DNA from 2 places in the Paenibacillus sp. YPG26 genome. Region 2 is predicted to be linked to the other one. Evidence: a T-box and tRNA genes for the amino acid it is inferred to sense, from the RefSeq annotation. Region 2 holds a T-box; the other holds one or more tRNA genes.
What was found. A T-box is a leader RNA that pairs with one kind of tRNA and senses whether it is charged. The one in region 2 lies ahead of LDO05_RS05445 (valine--tRNA ligase), so its partner is inferred to be a tRNA-Val.

Region 1 (12,114 bases), 400 kb from region 2:
ATCTTGGAGAATGGGGAAGCCCGGTTCAGCCTCAGCTGCCGGAAGCCTTGGCCCTTCACTTGATTGACCAGCTGGATGCCAAAATGCAGGCTGCCGAGGATGCAATTGATACGATGGCCGATCCTGGAGGTTGGACGCCGCCTATACGTGCGCTGGAGAATAAGCCGCTGTATCGGCGCAAGCAAACATAATAGAGTACTGTTGTAAGCAGAAAGAGCCCTGAATCAGGGCTCTTTCTGCTTACAAGACAGCTGTGTGTCTGTCTACACTAGCTGTGTGCCATCGTCGTTGGGATTGTCCTTCTTCTGGGAGTTCTTCTTGGCTTCATCGTCATCGCCGGTATTCATAATAGCGTCGACCATGTCTTCCAGCACGTCCGTAGCTGCCGGACGGTTGGGATCTACATCAGGGATCTCATTAAATCCCGGTTTTCTATTCTCATCAGGTATACTCATGTTCAACTCAGCTCCTTCATTCATATACGATATAGAATGTCACCGGATTTCCCGGTATATGTAAGGTTAACCCGCCTAGTCGTGAGTTGAATCCATTAAACGTAATTTAGCCGGGTTAATGACAGATAGCCGAATGCGAGGAGATACGTACTTACACAGAAGCATAAGAGGGCTCCCGGTGGGGAACCCTCTTGTGCTTGCAAATATATAATATTGCTTATGTAGCATTTATGATTTGAAAGGGATAATTCTTGTCACATGTTCAATCTCTTCTAGCAGGACCCATACAGCACCTTCAACCGTTCTAATCTGAACGCCTTTAGGATTTTTGTTCCATTTCGGGATTCCAGTCATCATATCTCCAGTAAATAATTTAACTACAACCTCATGCTCCAATGTAACCGCCATTTTCAGTTGAATCAGATCCAGCTCCGCACTAGTCTTCATAATTTAGCCCCCATCACATGATAGATTAATTCCTCATACCTATTACTTCGGACGAAGAGACTATATTCCTGAGAGCAATATAAAAGATGAGTCTTTAGTCTTATCTAATCAGTAGACAAGACCCGTTTAGATACATTAAAGTTAGTTTTCAAGCTTGTATATCCGCCATATTGTTCCAGACAGCCACTAACAGAACGTTCCAACAGCATTTACAGGCCAAAAGTCTTTGATTGCGCTTTCATAACTATATTACCCTTTTTATGGTGATTTCTAACCAAATCTAGATAATCTAATAGTATGATTGTGTATGGGTATTTATTACAGTGAGTAGGAGTTTTTTTGGAAGATTGGATTATGCTATTAGCGACTAGCTTGGTAACTGTAGTTTATGGTTGTTTAGAATTTGCCATCATGTCTGGTTAGAGTTAATATAACTATAAAAAAACAATTAAATGGATTCATTGAGAGGATGTTAATATGGCGATATTCGGGAAGAAAGTAAATAGCATTGAGAATGGTTATGAAGATCTGCTCATAGACGATGAGACTATTGAATCAGTACATACACTTTTTAAAAACCAAGCAGTATTAACAAATATGAGAGTAATATTTGAAGAGCGAGAATCTCTTAATGAGATGAGTTTATCATTTATTGTATCTATTCCTTACTCTAAGATTAATGCCATAGCATTAGAAAGAAAGGGTTTTACAAGTACAAATAGGTTGATAATATCTACTGGTGCAAAAGAATATAAATTGATGTTTAACTTAATTGAAGATGTGTTGAAATTTCAAAAGTCACTAAGTACGTTTATTTTCACTTAGGTCATTTTTGAGTAAATGATAAAACAAAAGAACCCTTACACCGTAAGGGTTCTTCAAGTATGATCTGCAGTGGGCTCGAACCACTGACCCCCACCCTGTCAAGATGGTGCTCTCCCAGCTGAGCTAGCAGATCAAAAAATGGATTAGATAAATAATATCATAGCAGGTTAGTGAGCATATGTCAAACTTCCAGCTGTATAATTCTCTCTTCAAATGGGAAGGAATAGGCTCATTACACACCTGGAGGTCAGACCAAATGAGGAATACTAGGCATGGCTCAAGAGTGGCTCTCTTCACGATCGTATTAATCAGCTCACTCGCATTTTTGAATGGCTGCGGCATGAATGATTCGACAAGGGTTCCTGGCGATTCCATGTTTTCTTTCCCGATGCCCCATGTACCTGTGACAGAGGATGTCTACAACCCTTCCGTTATCGAGGATGTCTATTCACCGGGTGGGGAGCAGCTGGATAATTGGCAGTAACCCGTTTGCGGGGAGCAGATTCAGATTACAGTCAAAGTCGATCCTGGAGTGAATCTCTTAGTGATCGACTGTTTTGTTGTCTTAATATTATTTGTTATAATAATTCAGCTGAAGATTAATTCATACTAGAAGAGGTGACGTCTTGGCTGCCATCATTATACCGGTACATACGGAAGAGCAGTTGAATCAAGGATTGGAGATCCGGAAGGAAGTATTTGTGCAGGAACAGAAGGTCCCCGTGGACCTTGAAATAGACGAGTTCGATGTGATCGGACCTGATTCCCACCATGTGCTGATTGAGCTGGATGGGAGATATGCGGCGACGGGCCGGATTACTTACTACAGGGATAATGCCGCCAAACTCCAGCGGATTGCTGTCCGCCAGGAATTTCGTTCTCATGGCATCGGACGGGTTCTGATGCTTGCCCTGGAGCAAATGGCGAGAGACCTCGGTTTTGAGAAGGCCGTTCTGGACGGCCAGTGTCAGGCTGAAGGCTTCTATACCAAGCTTGGGTATAAGGTAATCTCCGAAGAGCCCTTTTATGACGCGGGGATTCTGCATGTGAGAATGGAGAAGAAATTGTAATATTCCAGAGGGCTACGGGTTAAGCTACCTTCTATTACGTGATTAATTAGAACTTAGAGGGAGCTGACCACTTATGCCTAATGCTGACAGAGAAGTGTTCGTAGCGGTTCAGAAGAATGGGGATGGAGATCTATCCGCATTCAAGACCTCATCTGGACGTGTTCTCTCTTACGAGGAAGCACTGAAGGAAGTCCAAGCAGGCTCTATTGCGGGCGTTAACGCTTTTAAGGGCAGGGACGGAGAGACCTATCTGCGTGGCGATGCGGATGGTGATCCGACCAACAATCTGGATGCCCTGCCTTATTTCGAATAACATGAGCTGTTAAAAGCAAGAGGTCATCCTAGCCGGGATGGCCTCTTTACCATTCAATACCGAAATGAATTGCTATCGCGGCAGATCCGTACGTGTCAATCAACCGCTAATGGGACTCCAATGCGCTCATAGCTCATATATCTCATGCTGGCGCAGGAATTCCATCTCGGCTGTCTGCCCTTGATACTGCTCCATCTCATCTCCATAGTGCATGAGGCTGATCTGTGAGCGGATTTCGGAGGGCAGCGTGAGAAGCTCATCTAGAGTCGTGTGAACGATGCCCTGGCCAGTCAGCTGCACCTCGTGAAAAATTTTGCGGCAGCCCCGTTCCCCCACCAGCTGCTGCAGCAAGGCAGGTTGAAACGTCATATCTGCACTGTAGAAAATTTCGCCATTCAGGTAGAGTGAATAACTCTTCTTGCCTTCAATATGAGGCGTCTGAATAATCTCGACCTGTAGGGAGTCATCCACGCGTGTTATCTGATCTTCCCGCAGCAGTCTGACCTCGAAGGCATCCTCCAGGCTCTCAATTCCATCCTGACCGAGTCCACCCTTAAGTGTATGCTCCCACAGCGGCTGCACAAGCTGTTCAGCAATGTAGAGAACCGGCTTCTGTTGATAGACGTATTTCATTTGGAAAGCGAACTCTTCCAGGCCGCCCACATGATCCGCATGGATATGTGTAATCAACACAGCATTGATATCCGCCCAGGTCTTACCGAGCTGATATAAGGAGATTGGCGCGGTTACTCCACAATCAATAAGCAGGGTCTGATGACCGGTATAGAGCAGTGCGTTATTGTTGAAATATTTCTTGGCAAAGGCTCCTCCTGTGCCAAGCATTTGTAATCGAAGACCCATGATCTCACTCCTCTGGACTAATCTCACTTCTATACTTTAACATGTCAAGACTGCCTGGACAAAATAGGGTCTGGACGACCGCAACTTGATTGAAAATATGAAGTATAACCATATAACAACATGGTATGAAGGAGGGTGTATGGGAATGAAATGGAAGAGAGTGGCTGGACTTGTACTGGCTTTTTCCCTCTTTGGCAGTTCTATGATTTATGCCGATACAGCTGTGCAGAAGATTCGATTAATAATTAATGGTCAGGACATAGATGACGGGGGTTACATGGTGGATGGGAGAGCTTATGTACCCGTAAGAGAATTGAATGGATTAATTGACTATGATGAAGGGACCAAAAGAGTTGCTTTTACCCAGCCGAATGTGGACATTTTTCTGTTCAAAGGGGATACGCCTTTTGGTAAGGTGAGTGCGGGTAAGCTTAAATTCAATGTGTTCTGCCAGATTGACAGCCTGAAAGTGGACATCAGTTCAGTGAAGGTCACGATTAAGGGACCTGATGGATCCGAGAAATCGATTCAGTCCCAGGATCTGGGCAAGGAGCAGAAGGATAATTTCTGGTTCAGGACACATGATTACACGTATGACTTCAAGACTGCCGGCAAATACACGATCAACTTCTATATGAAGATGAACAAGAGCAAGGACTACGTCCTGGTTAGTGAGAAGGTCATAAATGCAATTGGCGGTTAGGCATTAAGAAGCATATCCAAAATTGACCTATATGATTGGAAATGTTACGATACGAGAGTATGCGACAGTAATTAACAAATTAACCCGAAGTGAGGTATTTCAATGAGCGATCACAAACATGAGCACGACGAAGCTTGCGGACACGATCACGACCATGATCACGAGGAGTTCGTGCTCACGTTGACAGACGAGAACGGTCAGGATGTGGAGATGGTTCTCGTTGAAACTTTCGATGTTAGTGAGAAGGTCTATGCTCTTCTGCTTGAACGTAACAATCCGGAAGCTGACGGCATTATTCTCCGTCTGGAAGAAGAAGACGACAAGATGGTGCTCTACAATATCGAAGATGAAGAAGAATGGCGTCAAGTTGAAGAAGCTTACAACGAAATCGTCTCCGCGCAGGAAGAATCTTAATTTCGTGTGACTGTAAGCCGAGAGCTCCCTTTTGGGGGCTTTTTTTATTTTCAGATAGATGTTTTCTACTAAAATCATACAAAAACAGGCCAAACTTGAAATCGTCTGACCTGCACGTTATCCTCTTAATGTACCTAAAATATGGGATCTGCTTCAACAATGACTTTAACTTGATGAATATTACGATCCTCAGGACCCTTAACCGGAAGGCCAACGTCCACATGTTCGACAATGTAATCAATGTTCTCCTGTGAGATGACCTCTCCCGGAAGCAGGATGGGAATACCCGGCGGATAGACATAGATGAACTCTGCAATGATGCGTCCAGCCGATTCCTTGAACGGGATGACCTCGGTATCCGCGTAGAAGGCATCCCGGGGAATCAGGGAGAGCTGCGGAATCTCTGGTGTTTTTACAACCAATTCATTGGCTGGGTTCACGGAATGCTCAGCTGCGAGCTCGCGGAGAGCCTTGAGCAGAGTATCTACGGTCTCCTGGGTATCGCCTGGAGTTATGAAGCACAGGATGTTGTACATATCACTGAGCTCAACTTCGATGTTGTAGTGTTCCCGAAGCCAATTCTCCGTCTCATATCCGGTAATCCCCAGGTGTCTCACATGGACGGTAATCTTGGTGGGGTCGTGGGCATAAGTGGCTTCTCCGCCCAGAATTTCTTTGCCGAAGCAGTAGAGACCTTCGATCTTGTTCACTTCGGTTCTGGTGTAATCAGCCAGCTTCAGTGTCTCTTCAATCATCTGTCTGCCACTGAGCATCAGATTCCTCCGCGCGGTGTCCAGCGACGCCAGCAGGATATAGGAGGTCGAAGTTGTTGTGAGCATGCTGATAATGGTCTGAACCCGCTGAGGGTTGACATAACCGTTCTTCACGTTCAGATTCAGCACCGAGCTCTGGGTCATGGACCCTCCGAGCTTGTGGACGCTCGTTGCAGCCATATCCGCACCCGCCGCCATAGCGGAGACAGGGAGCTCGTCATGGAAATGAATATGAACCCCATGGGCCTCGTCCACCAGCACAGGCACGTGGAAGCTGTGGGCAAGCTCTACAATCTCCTCGAGGTGTGCGCTTATTCCGAAGTAAGTCGGGTTGATGACAAGCACTGCTTTGGCATCGGGATGACGCTTGAGCGCCCGGCGGACAGATGAGGTGGTAATCCCATGGCTGATCCCCAAATTCTCGTCCTGTGCAGGGGATACGAACACGGGCTTGGCACCGGCAAAAATAATGGCCGACATCACGGATTTGTGAATATTACGCGGAACAATGATCTTGTCGCCGGCTGAGCAAATGGACATGATCATGGTCATGATGGCACCGCTTGTTCCTTGTACGGAGAAATACGTATAGTCTGCGCCGAAGGCATCAGCTGCTAATTTCTGTGCTTCCTCAATGACCCCTGTAGGTTGATGGAGATCATCGAGCGGCGCAATGTTAATCAGATCTATAGAGAATGCATTATCGCCAATAAATTCACGGAATTCCGGGTCCACTCCTGCCCCTTTCTTATGACCGGGGATATGGAATTGGACGGGATTGCTAGCCGCATGTTTTTTGAGAGCCGTAAAAAGCGGCGTACGGTTGTGATCCATGTTGAGCCGTCACTGCCTTTCTTGTGTAATTTATAAACAAGCTTGAGTATAGCAAATAGGGGCGGGAATGCAAGCGCAGATTGGTGAGCGTCCGTGTAAATCTGATTCAAAATGGGACAAAATAGATAGAGATTAATGGAACGGAAGGCAGGATAAGGAGGCAGGTATGGAGCTTACAAAGGCAAAAATGGTTTCGAAACGGTTAATGACCCCGGTTTTTATTTACTTATGGATTATCATGTTCCTGGTGGAATTTGTTAAAGGCGCTCTTCTCGTTACGATTCTTCCGGTATATATGGGCGATGTTCTGCACTTGACCACCTTTGCGATTGGGTTGTCCATCTCCATGCAGTACATCGGGGACAACTTGTTCCGGAGCCCCTCAGGCTGGCTGATTGAACGGATCGGGTTCCGGATGACTATGGCTATAGGACTTGTGCTGACTTTTGTCGCCGTTGGTATTATCGCCTATACCTCCAATACGGCGCTTATCGTCTTCGCTTGTGCACTGCTTGGAATGGGAACGGCTCCGCTGTGGCCTTGTATTATGATGGGTGTGTCCGCAGTGAGCAGCGAGAACAATAACTTTGCTACCGCAATGGGCATTATTCAGATGTCAAGTCTGGGCGGAGCGGGTGCCGGCCCTATCGTAATTAACTTCTTCATCGGAGACGGCTCTTACCGGAAGGTATTCTGGATTCTGCTGGGCTGTATGGCGCTGGTGCTGGCCGTATCTCTGCTTCTGCCTGGTAAAAGAAAAACCAAAACAGCCGATCCGCATGTGCTTCATCCCGAAGGGGAAAGTAAGCTTATGGCCGGAGGAGTTAGTCAACTAGGGGGCAATCTCCGAAAAACGTTCGCCGAGATTAGGAAGAATCTCAATGTCAGCTGGATGCTGTATCCGGCTTTATTTCTCCAGTCCTTTGCCATCGGCCTGCTTACCCCGGTTATCACACTATATGTGCGTACCGTTCTTCACCTGTCCCCGGCGAGCTACAGCGCCCTGATGGTGGTCGGTGGCGGGATAACAGTTATCGGACTCATTCCGATTGGCAAGCTGGCTGACCGATATGGTACGAAGTGGTTCCTGCATATCGGGTTCCTCCTGGCAGCGGTATCTATCGCATTGTTCGCAGTGAACCGCTCAATTCCCATTCTGTGGGTGCTTGTGGCGCTGATCGGGATCAGCTATGCATTCATTCTGCCGACTTGGGACACCATGATCTCCCATATGCTTCCTTCAGGAGAGAAGGGGGCAATCTGGGGCTTGTTCCTCACGATTCAGGGCTCGGGGATGGTATTTGGACCGATGGTATCCGGGAAGCTGTGGGATTTATTTGGCCCAGGCTCTCCTTTTATGGCCAGCGCGATTGTCATGGGAATCATGTTCGTCCTTCATCTGGCCTTATCGCGGCAGCATGCACGGAATCAGCCGGAGATAACTTCATGAAATACAGACAGGGGTGCCCGAGGTCAACCGACCTTTTGGGACACCCCTGTTTTTGATTTTGCTAGAAAGAAACTTTATAGAGCGGAAGCAGCTTCTCGAACGTATCTTCCACCTTGGCAACAAGCTTGTCCCCGTCACTTAGGATCGGATCACCCTGTTCAATTCGGAGACCACATAAGATCTCCGACTTCTTCACCGAGCTCAGCTTGGCTGCCATGGCTTTAAAGTCACTTGTTGTCAGGTCATGATGAAGCTGACCGCCCGGATCCATATGATCCATGGACCAGTAGAACTCTGCCGGAATACTTTTTTTCACACTGGACGCGTGTTTGTCCAGATATTTGGCGAGAATGAGCTTATTGGGGCTCTCGTATATGACCGCAAAAATAATGAACAGATGGGAGGCGAACATCCCTACCTGGAAATGCGGAAGTGCCTTGTAGCCGCGCTTGCTGCTCCCCCAGGCTACCCAGCTGTCATGCGGCGGATTAATAGTCCTCCGTGCATGCTTGGCCACATGAGGGAACATCTCTTCTCCGCAAAGCGCGGACAGATATGGGCTGAGTATTCCGCCCAGCTCGTCCAGCTTGGGCCGCAGAACCTGAATTAAAGCCTCCATGCGGGGTTCCAGCCCCGGAACAGTGAAGACATCGAAATCTTGCTTGGTGAACCCGGTAAAAGTCATGAGTGGTGCCCCCTGAATGTATGGATATGTACACGAGACCGCCTCGTGAAATGTGCAGCAGCTTGATTATATCAAAAACCTGCTGTATTTGCGTCACGACCCGATCTTTACGGGTAAAAATAATCAAATAATCCAAGTTACCGTTACATAAGATAAAGTATAAGATAATGTAAACTGTAACCAGGACGATTGTAATTTTGCACGTTTCATGCCCTGCAGAGTCTATGCTTTCGGAGCAGTTTTGCTTAGCAAAACTTGAAGGAGGGAGTCCCATGAACAAAAGTTACGAAGTAGAGTATTGCAACCTGGAATTACGATTTGAACGCAGACATATTCAGCAATTGATCCGTGATTTGATTCAAGATGGATATTCCCTGTACTGGAGTGAAAGCGAGTCTATCTTTATTGTCTCCGTCCGCACTGGCCGGAAGCTGACCAAGCTCCGTTTCCAGAGGATGCACCAAAGCTACAAGCTGGTTGGAGATTATATTATTAAGGATGCGAAGCTTGCGGAATGGCTCGAGAAGCTGATCGGTGATTTGCGGGGGCATGCTGTTGTGAAGCGGTTCAAGGATCGCCAGATTCTGATTGAAAATATCTTGTTCGGCGAAGTAATCCGTCTAGTTGAGGTATCTGGTGTGCAGCAGCGGGTTCTGTACCAGAAGGGCGCGGATCCGAGCTTTGAGAAGATGGCATATATGTACAATTCCCTCTCGGCTGAGCATGAGATCGAGTGTCTTCAAGGGGAAGTGGACTCAGAGCTTGAGCGGCTGTTCGAAGCACTCGAATCCAAAGACGAGAAGGCCGCGGATGCCAGCAAAGAAAAGCTGAAGAGATTGCGCCGCAGCCTGATGGAGCTTGAATGGTGATCAAGGTTAACCTAAATACGATATGACCAAAGCACCTCAAAACTTATCGATTTGGGGTGCTTCGTGCGGAGGATGCTTTGACATATTACAGCAGCGGGGGGTTCACTTCTTTGCACAAAAGCATTAAAATGATATTATTGTCATAAAATATAGTCTGCAAAGGATGGAGAACCTGATGTCAAAACAACAGATAGGCGTCATCGGTCTTGCGGTGATGGGTAAGAATTTGGCACTGAATATTGAGAGCAGAGGCTTCACTGTATCTGTATTTAACCGTTCCCCTCAGAAGACCCACGAGCTTTTGGAGAATGAAGCCAAAGGCAAGAATCTTGTCGGAACCTTCTCGGTAGAAGAATTCGTGCAATCTTTGGAAACTCCGCGCAAGATCCTCATTATGGTACAAGCCGGGGCAGCTACGGATGCAACGATTGAGCAATTGATCCCTTATCTGGATCAGGGCGATATCATTATTGATGGAGGTAACGCTTACTTCCCGGATACCCAGCGCCGCAGTAAAGATCTTGAAGCCAAAGGCTTCCGGTTCATCGGAACAGGCGTATCAGGCGGCGAAGAGGGCGCATTGAACGGACCTGCGATTATGCCGGGTGGTCAGGAAAGCGCTTATGAGCTGGTTAAGCCAATCTTCACAGCAATTTCTGCCAAGGTAGATGGCGACCCTTGTTGTACATATATTGGACCGGACGGTGCAGGACACTATGTGAAGATGGTTCACAACGGCATTGAGTATGGTGACATGCAGCTGATCGGCGAGGCTTATCATTTGCTCAAAGATACACTTAACCTTGATGCAAAGGAACTGCATGAAATCTTCACAGAATGGAACAAAGGTGAGCTCGACAGCTATCTGATCGAGATTACTGCCGATATCTTCTCCCAATACGATGAAGAGACTGGCAAGCCGATGGTTGATGTGATTCTTGATGCCGCTGGCCAAAAAGGTACAGGCAAATGGACAAGCCAAAGCGCTCTGGATCTTGGCGTGCCGTTGTCCATGATTACCGAATCCGTCTTCTCTCGTTTCTTGTCAGCGATGAAAGAAGAGCGTGTTGCTGCTAGCAAAATCCTCAGCGGCCCTGCCAAGTCCTTTAGTGGCGACAAGCAGGAATTTATTGAGGACGTTCGCAAGGCATTGTTCGCAAGTAAGATTGTCTCTTATGCGCAAGGCTTTGCTCAAATGCGTGCGGCTTCCGATGAGTACGGCTGGGATTTGAAATATGGCAATATTGCAATGATCTTCCGCGGCGGCTGCATTATCCGTTCCCAGTTCCTGCAGAACATCAAGGACGCTTATGACCGTGATCCTGCACTGAAGAACCTGCTGCTTGATTCTTACTTCAAGCAAATTGTCGAAACCTACCAGGACGCATGGCGCAAAGTCATCTCCACAGCGGTTGCCAACGGGGTTCCAGTTCCAGGCTTCTCATCCGCATTGTCATACTATGACAGCTACCGGACGGAAAGATTGCCTGCGAACCTTCTTCAGGCGCAGCGCGACTACTTCGGTGCCCATACCTTCAAACGTGTGGACAAGGAAGGCGTCTTCCACCATCAGTGGTTCTAATATAACCATAATTTTGAAGACACCCCGGCCAGGTTTATTGCCTGCCCGGGGTGTCTTTTTGCTTCAGGCATAATGTGTTATGATATGACAAAGTTAATTTTTGAGAGTATTGGATCAGGAAGATATGAAGTAGGTGATATGTTGAAAGGGCCGAAGGACAACATTATTTTGATTGGTATGATGGGCACCGGCAAATCAACCGTCGGTTCACTTCTGGCGGCGGAGACCGGGCATGAGCTCGTTGATCTGGATCTGGAGATCCAGCTTAAGGCCGGCAGTACGATCCCTGAGATTTTCGCCAATAAGGGAGAAGGCTTCTTCCGTGATCTGGAGAACGCTGTTCTGCGGGAGATGCTGCAGCGGGAGCGTGTGATCCTGGCCACAGGCGGAGGATGTGTGCTGAGGGCTGACAACTGCAAGGAGATGGCTGCAAATGGCTGGGTTGTATCCTTGAAAGCCGACGCAGAGAGCATTATCAGCCGGGTAGGAGAGGATCCGAATCGGCCGCTGCTGGCTGGAGGAGCACGTGAACGGGTGGTTCGCCTTCTTGAAGAGCGTAGAGACGCATATGATTTTGCCCATTGTACGGTGGATACAACTGGCAAATCAGCAGCTGACGTGGCTTCGGAGATTTTAATGCATTACCGCGTCTAAGCTTCGTTAACATGAGGACATACCAACCAGATATCCACATAATTATACAAAAGGAGAGTACATATGAATATTATTGTTAGGCCGACACCTCAGCTAAAAGGGGAAATTCAAGCTCTTTCTTCAAAAAATTACACGACAAGGTATTTGCTCGTGGCCGCGCTTGCTGAAGGGACCAGTAC
Region 2 (12,114 bases):
GATCCGCACTTTCCTCCAGATACTGATCGAGCACTCCGATGTCACCGCCGTACTTAAGCTGTGCCTCGGCAGGGTAACGTATCTCATGGACAATCAGATTCACGCCGCTTGACTTCAACTGGCTGCTCAGCAGCTTGGCCTGTTCCCTCTCGGGGGATACACCTGCATACACGCGTGTATGATCAAGTGTATCCCTGGCCGCTGCTACGCCCGATTGCTGAAGCTCCTCCTGAGCCTGCTTCACCCCTTGGGACGTGCTAAAGACGCCGTATTGAAGGAAGTAATAGGCCTGGTCAGGCAGCACTGCTTTTACCATTGGAATATCGCCATTTGGAGTATTCGGCTCATCAGTCGGGCCTAGAACAGATACCGAAGGAGAACTCACAGTGCTGTCTGGTCTGAGTGACGATATTCCCGGAATAGGAAAGGAGATATCTTTGTTGAACAGGGATAACAGGACAAAACCGAATAATGTGCCTGTCACCAGAGCTGCAGAAATGGAGCCGGCCAGCTTCCATTTGGAAGGCTTTTTGGGAGAAATATAATATACATCATCATGTGGTGCGCTATCCTCCAGCAGATGGGTATCCATCTCCTTCATTTCAGGAATTACACGCGCCCCCGAATGACTATGCGTCAGGAAAGGCTCACCCCAGCTCTCCAGAGGATCCATGACCAGAGGAACAGATCCTGGATTCTTCTCCTGGACAGCCCGTTCAGGTTCTTCTGTATACTCCGGGACTGATTGTATGTTATTTAGCGGCACCGCCTCATTTCGCTGCTCCTCCGGCTTATCGAATCGAAATGTCATCCTTGCCTTATTCACCTGACACACTCTCCTTGTCCCAACTATATAGATAAGCTATATGTCAGAGCTTCAGGAGTTATACCAAATCTCGCCAGCTGCAAATAAAAAAACCGCCAGGGAGCCCTGACGGTGTATACGGTTCTTATTCGGATTTCAGTTGATCAGCCAGGGCATAACCCACTTTATAAATATCTCCCGCGCCCATGGTCAGCACCAGATCACCTGGTCTAATCCGTCCCTCGAGATCTGTGATGACCTCTTGTTTGGTAGGAATATAACGGGCACTTGGATTGCTGTTCTGCTTAATGAGCTCTACCAGCTTGGAAGAATGAACACCCTCGATCTCCTTCTCACCGGCCGGGGAATAGATGTCGGTAATGATGACCTCATCAGCTTCCGTGAAAGCCCGGCTGAAGGCGTCCAGCAGAAAGAATGTCCGCGTGTAGCGCTGCGGCTGGAATACCGCGACGATTCTTTTACCCGTAGCTTTGGCAGCATTAATGGTTGCCTCAATTTCAGTCGGATGATGCGCATAGTCATCAATGACCAGAATATCCCGAGCTTCGCTAAGAACCTGAAAGCGCCGTTTGGCTCCAGAGAACAATACGATGGCTCTAACGATCTCGGCAAAAGGAATACCCGCTTCCAGGCATACGATGATGGTCGCCATCGCATTATAGACATTATGCTGACCCGGAACCGACAGCTCAACTTGTCCAAGAGCTTCCCCTTGCGTGTTCAGTGTAAAGGTCACCTTGCGGTCCCCAAGTACGATGTCTGAAGCCATATAATCACACTGCTGATGAATACCATAGGTGATCACCTGGCCCGATAGGTTAGGCAGCAGTTCACGGATGTTCTCGTCATCTCCGCATACAATTGCCTTACCGTCTGGTTTGATCTGGTTCAGGAACTGAACATAAGCCTCCTTCAACCGGTCAAAGCTGCTGTCATAATTCTCAAGGTGGTCGGCTTCAATATTGGTCACAACCCCAAGAGCGGGGTGGTATTGCAGGAACGATCCATCACTTTCGTCTGCCTCCGCAACCACGTATTCGCCTTGCCCAGCTTTGGCATTGGTACCCACATTCATGATCTCTCCGCCGATAATAAAGGTCGGGTCTGTTCCGCATTCCTCCATGACCAATGCGATCATAGAAGAAGTAGTCGTCTTGCCGTGGGCGCCTGCAACCGCGACTCCCTTACCCTCATTCAGCAGGCGAGCCAGCATTTGAGCCCGGTGAATAACCGGAATCCCCCGCTTCTCCGCTTCTACCCGTTCTACATTATCCTTAGGCAAAGCGGTGGAATAGACAACCAGATCAGCTCCTTCGACCTGTGATGCGGTATGTCCGATATATATTTTCGCCCCCTTGGCGGCAAGCTTCTCAGTCAGCTCCTGGGAGGCCACGTCGGATCCGGTAACTGTATAGCCCATCTCCAGCATGACGCGGGCGATCGCGCTCATTCCATAGCCGCCGATGCCGATAAAGTGTACGTGTTCTAATGTTGTATTGGACAAAATGTTCACCAGCCTTTTTCAGAATCGGTTTGATGCAAAAGGGCTGCGCGCACGTCGGAAATCAAATAAAGCGTGCCTGAAACCACCCCAAGATCTTCCCGTTCCGTCCGCGACTCCAGCAGCTTAAGCGCTGCCTTCCAGTCACGTTCTACTATAACTTCCAAGCCCGGCTTCGCTGCCGTATCCCGCAGCTGCTGCACCAGCTCATACAACTTCTGCGCTTCCATGGCTCTGCGAAAATCAGGCTCGGTAAGGATAAGCGTATCCACTATTGGTAATATATGCTTCAAGTAGGCGTGATGATGCTTATTACTAAGCATCCCCATCATCAAATTAAGTTTTTTGTACTGAAAATTCTCCTTGATGCTTCTCGCGAGCGACTCCGCCCCTTCGGGGTTATGTGCTCCATCAATCACAATCAGCGGTTCATCCGACACCCGTTCCATTCTTCCTGCCCAGAATGTATCCCTGAATCCGGCAGTCACATCCTCATCCTCAAGCACAAAAGCCATGTACTGCCTGAGTACTTCCAGTACCATCATAACTCCGGCAGCATTCCTGCATTGATGCTCTCCAAGTAGAGAAATACTGAACTCCACATTGCGGAATGGTCCGCTAAAAGTCAAGTGCTGCTCAGTCGATGTGATTTCGTGACGCCTGTAATCAAATTGATCACCAAGCAGATAAAGCGTGCTCTTCCGGACAGCGGCCGTTTCTTTCAGAATGGCGACTGCCTCCGGCTGTTGGACACAGCTGACTACAGGGACACCCGGCTTGATAATTCCAGCCTTCTCACGGGCAATCGCTTCGAGGGTATCTCCCAGAATATCGGTATGGTCCATGCCAATATTCGTGATCAGGGAGACAATCGGCGTGACTATATTAGTTACATCCATTCTTCCACCCAGACCTGTCTCCCATACTACAACGTCCGGATAACAGACTTCGGCAAAGTACAAGATGGCCAGCGCGGTGCTCACCTCAAACATCGTGGGAGAGCCTAACTCCGACAGGGCCATTTCCTGTACATGCGGATAAAGACGGTTCGACAGTTCAATCAGTGTACTCTCGGGAATATTCTCCCCGTTGTATTGGAATCGATCTGTGAACTTCGTGATATAGGGGGAAGTAAAGGTTCCCACCGTATACCCGCTGACGACCAGTGTCTTGGTCAAAAAAGCGCAGGATGAGCCCTTACCATTCGTTCCAGCTACATGTATAAACTTCAACCTCCGGTGCGGATTATCGAATCGCTCCATGAGTGCTTCAATCCGTTCAAGACCCGGCCGGATCCCGAAAGGAATCAAGCCGTTAATCCAATCGACTGCCTCTGCATAGGTCTGCAGCGGGGCTGTTGTTTTGTCTTGCATGAGAGAACCTGCTCCTTATAGTGGGATATACCCTCCCAAACCCTAACTTCCAGGAAGGGCCCCAGAGGGACTTCCCTCTGGACACCCGAATATTTCGGCGGGAGGCGGGGGTGATGAGCACCTGATCGGCTGAGGCGCCTGGAACGCTTGCCACCCCCGTTCGGGGGTACGCTTGACGCCAGTGCTCCTGCCCGTACTTGGAACTTGCGTGCTGCAAGCCGCTTGTCACCCCCGTTCGGGGGTACGCTTTGGGTTGGGCGCTCCTTGGATGGAGCATTGTTGTTACTTTCTTGCAAGGAGCGCTCTCCCTGCGGGATTCGCTGCTCTTTCGGCGCACGGCGGTGTGGGGCTGACGCGTCAGGTTACCCTTTGAGCTCCTCAATGCGGGCCAAGACTTTGGCACGCTTCTCGGAGTAGTCCTGCATCTTCGCCTTTTCTTCCTCAATTACTTTGGCTGGAGCTTTGGCCACGAAGCCTTCGTTGCCCAGCTTTTTCTCAACCCGTTCAACCTCTTTGGTAAGGTTGTCGAACTCTTTTTGCAGGCGGGCAATTTCTTGTCCAATATCTATTAACCCTGCCAGAGGGAAATAGAGCTCCGCTCCGGTTACGATCGCACTCATCGCTTTGTCCGGTGCCTCGGCATCAACAGCTACGGAGAAATCGGAGGTGTTACAGAATCTACGCACATAGTTCTCGTTGCGGCTGATGATGCTGTATGCCTTCTCGGAACCCGGCTTCACGATCAGTTCCACCTTCTTGCTCATTGGAACGTTAACCTCAGCGCGAACGTTTCTGACTGCGCGGATAACGTCAATCAGGAGATTCATCTCTTCGACCGCATCCGGAGCTTCAAGGGCGGTATCGTATTTAGGCCACTCGGCCAGTGTAATTGTCTCTCCACTATGAGGAAGGTGCTGCCAAATCTCTTCGGATATAAACGGCATGAACGGGTGAATCAGTCTCTGTGTACGGTCAAGCACGTAAGCGAGTACGGATTGCGTCTTGCTCTTCGCAGCCGCATCCTCCCCATATAAGGTAAGCTTCGCGAACTCGATATACCAGTCACAGAGATCATCCCAGATGAAGTTGTACAGCAGTCGTCCCGTTTCCCCGAACTCATAAGCGTCGATTAGACGGGTAATATCCCGTGCTGTCTCGTTGAAGCGATGCAGAATCCAGCGGTCTGCGGTACTCAGATTGCCGGTAATATCGATATCTTCATATTTGACGCCTTCCAGATTCATCAGCGCGAAGCGGGAAGCATTCCAGATCTTGTTGGCAAAATTGCGTGCCTGCTCCACCTTCTCCCAGCGGAACCGAAGGTCCTGTCCAGGTGTGCTGCTGGTTGAGATCATATATCTCATTGCGTCCGCGCCATACTTCTCAATGACTTCAAGCGGATCAACCCCGTTGCCAAGCGACTTGGACATCTTGCGCCCTTCGCTGTCGCGCACAAGACCGTGAATGAGCACATCCTTAAACGGAATTTGGCCTGTAAATTCAAGGGCGGTGAAGATCATCCGGGCTACCCAGAAATAGATAATATCGTAGCCGGTTACCAGCACATCGGTTGGATAGAACCGCTTGAAATCCTCATGCTCCACATCCGGCCACCCCAAGGTCGAGAAGGGCCACAGTCCGGAGCTGAACCAGGTATCCAGCACATCCTCATCCTGGCGCCATTCTTCCCCTTCCGGTGCTTCTGTACCCACAAAGATCTCACCTGTAGTCTCGTGATACCAAGCCGGAATCCGGTGTCCCCACCACAGCTGCCGGGAAATACACCAGTCACGCACATTTTCAATCCAGTGCAGATATATTTTCTCAAAACGGTCCGGTACAAAGTTAACTCCGGCGCCAGACTTTTGCGCTTCAATCGCCTTTTCAGCAAGAGGGCCCATCTTCACGAACCATTGGGTTGACAGATACGGCTCTACCACAGCTCCCGATCTTTCACTGTGACCCACCTGGTGAACATGATCCTCAATCCGGATAAGCACCCCGAGCTCCTGCAGGTCTTGGACGATTTGTTTGCGGCATTCGCTGCGGTCCAGTCCCTGATACTTGGCTGCATCCGCATTCATCGTACCGGTCTCATCCATCACTGTAATTTGCGGCAGATTATGTCTCAGACCTACTTCAAAGTCATTCGGATCGTGTGCGGGAGTAATCTTAACCGCGCCGCTTCCGAATTCCTTATCAACATACTCATCCGCAATGATCGGAATAGCGCGGCCCACAATCGGCAGCACCAGCGATTGTCCAATCAAATGAGCATAACGCTCATCCTTAGGATGCACGGCCACTGCCGTATCCCCAAGCATAGTTTCGGGACGTGTGGTAGCCACCGTAATATGGCCGTTTCCGTTCTCCAGCGGATACTGCAAGTGATATAAGTGACCGTTAACCTCTTTATACTCCACCTCGATATCAGACAGTGCGGTACGCGCTGCCGGATCCCAGTTAATAATACGTTTGCCCCGGTAGATTAGGCCTTTGTTATACAGCTTAACGAATACCTCGCGTACGGCCTTGGACAGTCCTTCATCCAGCGTGAACCGTTCACGGGAGTAATCGAGAGAGAAGCCCATTTTGGACCATTGCTCGTGGATAGTCTCTGCATACTGATCCTTCCATTCCCATACCTTCTCCAGGAATTTCTCTCGTCCCAGATCATACCGGGTCTGTCCTTGTTCACGAAGCTTTTGCTCTACTTTGGTCTGGGTTGCAATCCCCGCATGGTCGGTACCCGGAAGCCATAGAGCGTCATAGCCCTGCATCCGTTTGGCTCTTACCATAATGTCCTGAAGTGTGAAGTCCAGCGCATGACCGATATGCAGCATGCCTGTTACATTCGGTGGTGGAATTACGATGGTATAGGTCTCGGCATCCTTACGGCTCCCCGCTTCAAAAAAGTTGCCTTCCTTCCAGTAGCGGTACCATTTCTCTTCCGCAGATTTCGGGTCATACGTCGTAGGCATATTTGCCGTAGACGTCTCTTGGTTCATTTCTGACATAACACATACCTCCGATATTTTAGGGGAGTTTGTTCTGTTTAGATCCCATTTTCCTGCAATTATTCCCATATTAAATGGAATGAATCAAAGATGAACGTCTGGAACCTGGCAACCACTTATTGCGGCAGGTAACCGACACGCAGTCTTTTGTTCAATCCATATTAAAAGCGGAATAAGTAAAAAAAACAAAAAAAGCCCTTCGTCTCAAAGGACGAAAGGCTTATCTTTCGTGGTACCACCTTTGTTTCGCGAACAGACCTTAGCCTATCTTCAGCTCTTATTCGCGACACTCAGACAGATAACGGCTGTAACCGGCCCATTCTGACAGAACTAATCCTGCTCAAATGGACGACTCCCGGGCGACTTCGGTCAGCTGCATCCTGCGAAACCTCACAGCGCCTGCAATTCCGCTCTCTGAAGGGCACACTGCCTACTATTCCCGTTCGATGTCTTTGCTTATTTATCCCTATAATAATAACTTGGATGGCAGCGATAGTCAATAATAGGCATTTAGATCCCTCCTATACATGGCAAAGAGCCTGTGCACACACCACAGGCTCTTCAAGGTATTAGGGAATATAAAGAACCTGGCCTTCCTCCAAGCTCTGCTCGGACAACCGGTTGTACAGTAGCAGCTCCCGCGGATTAATCTGATAGCGGTCCGCAATTACATCAATGGTCTCTTCCCGCTGTACGATCACAAGCTTTACCTGCCGGAAGGGTGTCTGTTCCTGTACGCCCGAGATGAACAAGCTCTTCCAGCGTACATCCTCCTTATCCTCGGTGAGGAGTTCCTGGGTGTCCTGCACCGAGGTCTCCAACACTTCCGGTTCTTTGGGCGGACGTCCCGACTGAAGAAGCGTACTAAGAGGAACATGGTCAACTGAGGCCTGGTCCGTCAGCTTTTTGCTGCCAAGCGCAATTTTCATTTCAGGCCGGTCTTCCACGTGAGGTTCAATTACGGGTTCAGCAGCCTCAAGCTCCTGGACATTCTCGAGATACTCCTCAGCCGTGTAGACTCTGTCGCCTTCATCAAGCACGATCTGCTCCTGTGCAGGCTGCCCGGTATGCCACAGGTTCGAAGCCTCTTGTAACTCAGTCTTCACAGGCTGTTGTTCTTGCGATAATGTCCGAGGCTCTTCATCCGTATCCACCTTTGAACCCGTATCCGCAAATGATTCCTTGTCCGCCCATAACGGCGAGAGCGAGGATGCGGGGGCTGATTCCAGTGCAGTCTCTCTCTCTTTCGACGGGGGAGAGGAATCATTCTGCTGCACAAGCTCTGGAAGCGACCAGATAGGCTCTGAGCTTGGCGGATCGAATTGAACCGCGGAAGGAGCAGAGGCCTCTTCCCGGACATCTAATCTGTCCTCCTGATCTACAAGAGCCTCCAGACCTTCCTCCTGTTCCTCACGCTGGGTCTCATGGGATACCGAATATTCCTCATCGCTCCATTCCCCGGTTCCCGGAACATAAGCAATCGTCTCAATTCCACGCAAAGACAGAACACCCGTAATGTTCAAGCTGTGCGGACTCAGTACATCAACATCGAAATTCTCAATCTCGACAGTGATATCCTCAAGCCGATTGACCCGGCTCAGCGGAACTGTAATTTCAACAGGAATGAGATGGGTCAGCTCCTGTGTTCCCCCATCCCCGCGATATAGACCCGACACATGCAAATGCCCCCGCAGCGATGCATATTCATCACCTGGAACGACCTGAATTCTTGGTAGCAGCTCCAGCTCAACCAGTTCCTGAATGCCAATGACTTCTTCCGATAGATGAACACGTTCATAGATATCGAACCTTAACCCATAGGATTGATCTGCCAAGGGTATAACCTCCTTATACGCATATCCAAACAAGGTTTCTCACTCGTTTAATCTATATGCTTCAAAAAGGAGAGCATGCCACTCTTTTTTGACAGTATCGCAAGTTTCTCTCTAGGATTCCGGTAACAGCCTGCGATGCAGCTCTATAAATTCTTCGGGCCAAGGATCCTTGATGTTCAGTATCTCTCCAGTTAAAGGATGCGGAAAAATTAAGGATTCTCCATGCAGGGCCTGGTAATTGAAGTATCGGGTACTCCCCCCATACAACGCATCTCCTATAAGGGGATGGCCTATATGACTCATATGCACACGGATCTGGTGGGTTCTTCCCGTCTCTAGTGTCAAGCGCACCAGACTGGCGTCTCTCAGGGTGTCCAGAAGAGTCACCAGGGTTGCTGCGGGCTTGCCTGTATCCGAGACCCGCTGGCGCTTCGCGTGATGGCGGTCCCGTCCAATTGGCGCTTCCACCCGGAAGGCCGGACTTTGTACAATTCCTTGAACCACAGCAACATAGACACGCTCAATCTTCTTCGTACTCATCGCCTCATCAAGAATAAGCTGCGCAAATTCATTCTTGGCATATAGAACCGGCCCGGAAGTGAACTCATCGAGCCTGTGGATATGGCGAACGGCAGCCTGCTCGCCCTGGCCCATATAATGGGCCGCTACCACATGGGCGAGTGTCGGCTGCCGTTCATCTCCTGTCGGGTGAACCTTCATACCTGCCGGCTTATGCACTACAAGACAATAATCGTCCTCATACAGCACATCAATTCCAGTCCAACAAGGCTCAAAACCATAGTCACGAGGCGGGAAGAGCCGTATCCGAATACGGTCCCCTGCCAGCTTGATTCCGTCCTCGTGTTCCAATCTGCTGAGCATCTTAGGAGGCATTCCCAGCGTATCGATCAGCCACTGGCGTACAGCGGACCGTGGACTGTCCGGATGCTGAGGAAGCTTGCCTGGCATCACTTCCAGCCACTCTCCGCGTCTGACCGCACTTCCTCTATAACTCATATCTTCTGGAGAGCACGACGGTTCGCTTCAATCGTCGCATCAATGTCTTTTTCCGTATGAACGCCCGAGACGAACATACCCTCGAATTGGGATGGAGGAACGCTGATTCCCTCGTCCACCAATGCCGCAAAGTATCGATTGAACAGCTTAAGATCACTTGTCTTCGCTGTCTCATAGTTAATGACCTTCTCATCTGTGAAGAATGGGCATACCATAGAACCGACACGGTTAATGGACAGGGGGATTCCCTTCTCCTTCGCATTGGCAGCAAGACCTGCTTCCAGCCTTGCGGAGAGAACCTCAAGCCGTTCGTACACCTCTGGTGTGAGCAGCGACAAGGTGGTGAAGCCCGCAGTCATAGCCAGAGGGTTCCCGCTAAGAGTACCCGCCTGGTAAATAGGGCCCGACGGTGCAATCTGCTCCATGATCTCCCGGCGGCCGCCATATGCGCCAACTGGAAGACCGCCTCCAATCACTTTACCCAGACAGGTAAGATCGGGGGTCACACCATAGCGGCCTTGCGCACAGTTCAAATGAACACGGAATCCTGTCATGACCTCATCAAAGATCAGCAGACTTCCATATTGGTTCGTGATCTCCCGAAGCCCTTCCAGGAATCCTGGAAGCGGAGGCACAACGCCCATATTTCCGGCTACAGGCTCTACAATGATAGCTGCAAGCTCTTCCCCGAATTTTTCAAAAGCAAGCTTAACCGATTCCAAATCATTGTAAGGCACAGCAATCGTGTTAGCGGCCACACCTTCCGGTACGCCCGGGCTGTCAGGCAGGCCAAGTGTCGCAACACCTGAGCCGGCCTTGATCAACAGGCTGTCTGCATGACCATGATAAGAGCCTTCGAATTTCATAATCTTGCTGCGGCCCGTATATCCTCTGGCGAGGCGGATCGCGCTCATCGTAGCCTCAGTTCCTGAACTAACCATGCGCACAATATCTATCGATGGAACACGTTCTGTTACGAGCTTGGCCATCTCCGTCTCAAGCAGGGTGGGCGCGCCGAAGCTTGTCCCTTTAGCGGCCGCCTCCTGCACGTTCTTAACTACCTCCGGATGGGCATGTCCCATAATGAGAGGCCCCCACGAGCCTACATAATCAATGAAAGAATTGCCATCAATATCAAAGACACGTGGGCCTTCGCCCCGTTCGATGTATATTGGCGTTAGTCCTACGGATTTAAAAGCGCGAACCGGGCTGTTGACACCCCCGGGGATATATTTCTTCGCCTGATCAAAAGCCTGGCGTGACTGTTCATCACGGCGGCCTGCGGAATTGTTGCTCATGCCAGAGACACTCCTTACCTCAATGATTGATTTGCCAAGCCAGTCTAATTACGCTCCCGCAGCCAGCGGGCCATATCTTTAGCGAAGTACGTAATAATGATATCCGCACCCGCCCGCTTCATACCGAGCAGCATTTCCGTCACAATCGCCCTCTCATTAATCCAGCCCTGCTGAGCAGCCGCCTTCACCATGGAGTACTCTCCGCTGACATTATAAGCTACAAGCGGAAGGTCGAATTGGTCACGAAGTACGCGAATTACATCCATAAAAGCAAGCGCAGGCTTCACCATCAGCATATCGGCGCCTTCCTGCACGTCAGATTCAGCCTCGCGAAGCGCTTCGCGGATGTTCGCAGGGTCCATCTGGTAGGTCTTCCTGTCTCCGAACTGGGGAGCGGAGTCTGCGGCTTCACGAAATGGGCCGTAGAAGGCTGAAGCATATTTTACCGAGTAAGACATGATAGGAACATGCGAGAATCCAGCTTCGTCAAGTCCCTTGCGAATAGCGTACACGAATCCATCCATCATATTCGAAGGAGCTATAATATCGGCTCCCGCCCGGGCTTGAGATACTGCCGTTCGTGCCAGCAGTTCCAAAGACTCGTCATTCAGGACATCACCATGCACAAGGCCATCGCGTTCAAAGGTATGTACCATCCCGCAGTGTCCATGGTCCGTGAATTCACAAAGACAAGTATCAGCCACAACCAGCAGGTCTGGATACAAGGACTTGATGACTCTGGTAGCTTCCTGGACAATTCCGTTCTCATCAAAGCCCGAAGAGCCTACGCTGTCCTTCTCAGATGGAATCCCGAACAGAAGAACTGCAGAAATACCGAGTTCTACAATCTCCTTCAGCTCCTCTTCCAGCGTGTCCAGAGAGAAATGGAACACTCCCGGCATGGAGCTGATCTCGTTCTTCACTCCACTGCCATAGGTGATAAAGATAGGCTGTATGAAATCATCAACCGTGAGCACTGTCTCACGCACAAGTCCCCGAATGGCAGCATTTTGACGCAATCTGCGGTGTCTAACAATTGGAAATGCCACTGTAGTGTTGCCTCCTTAATGATATCAAAGTATATGATAACGCCTATTGTTCTGATAAGGTGCCCATGTTCCAATTGCATAATGAATGAATAAGGCCATCCAGTGTCGCTTCCTCAGCCACCATCGCAACCTTAAATCCGTACTCTTCAGCAGTTGCTGCGGTCACCGGACCTATACATGCAACGACCGCATTGCTTA

Region 1: it encodes a tRNA-Val, which carries the amino acid that the T-box ahead of LDO05_RS05445 (valine--tRNA ligase) is inferred to sense. The anticodon was not compared.

The regions. Positions count from the first base shown of each region.
Region 1 is NZ_CP084530.1:1,568,084-1,580,197, forward strand. Features, by position in the region: gene LDO05_RS07260 (3'-5' exoribonuclease YhaM family protein) at 1-191, shown strand, start outside; gene LDO05_RS07265 (hypothetical protein) at 264-455, opposite strand; gene LDO05_RS07270 (hypothetical protein) at 684-902, opposite strand; gene LDO05_RS07275 (PH domain-containing protein) at 1,380-1,727, shown strand; tRNA gene LDO05_RS07280 (tRNA-Val) at 1,788-1,860, opposite strand; gene LDO05_RS07285 (hypothetical protein) at 1,984-2,211, shown strand; gene LDO05_RS07290 (GNAT family N-acetyltransferase) at 2,354-2,797, shown strand; gene LDO05_RS07295 (DUF3892 domain-containing protein) at 2,871-3,110, shown strand; gene LDO05_RS07300 (MBL fold metallo-hydrolase) at 3,237-3,971, opposite strand; gene LDO05_RS07305 (copper amine oxidase N-terminal domain-containing protein) at 4,117-4,674, shown strand; gene LDO05_RS07310 (DUF1292 domain-containing protein) at 4,777-5,088, shown strand; gene LDO05_RS07315 (aminotransferase class I/II-fold pyridoxal phosphate-dependent enzyme) at 5,223-6,695, opposite strand; gene LDO05_RS07320 (MFS transporter) at 6,862-8,145, shown strand; gene LDO05_RS07325 (DUF1054 domain-containing protein) at 8,207-8,830, opposite strand; gene LDO05_RS07330 (hypothetical protein) at 9,103-9,699, shown strand; gene gndA (NADP-dependent phosphogluconate dehydrogenase) at 9,875-11,281, shown strand; gene LDO05_RS07340 (shikimate kinase) at 11,420-11,935, shown strand; gene aroA (3-phosphoshikimate 1-carboxyvinyltransferase) at 11,999-12,114, shown strand, end outside.
Region 2 is NZ_CP084530.1:1,167,628-1,179,741, reverse strand. Features, by position in the region: gene LDO05_RS05460 (SPOR domain-containing protein) at 1-826, opposite strand, end outside; gene murC (UDP-N-acetylmuramate--L-alanine ligase) at 951-2,276, opposite strand; gene LDO05_RS05450 (bifunctional folylpolyglutamate synthase/dihydrofolate synthase) at 2,336-3,700, opposite strand; gene LDO05_RS05445 (valine--tRNA ligase) at 4,063-6,708, opposite strand; T-box leader at 6,922-7,173, opposite strand; gene LDO05_RS05440 (LysM peptidoglycan-binding domain-containing protein) at 7,287-8,552, opposite strand; gene LDO05_RS05435 (RluA family pseudouridine synthase) at 8,664-9,569, opposite strand; gene hemL (glutamate-1-semialdehyde 2,1-aminomutase) at 9,566-10,867, opposite strand; gene hemB (porphobilinogen synthase) at 10,912-11,916, opposite strand; gene cobA (uroporphyrinogen-III C-methyltransferase) at 11,960-12,114, opposite strand, start outside.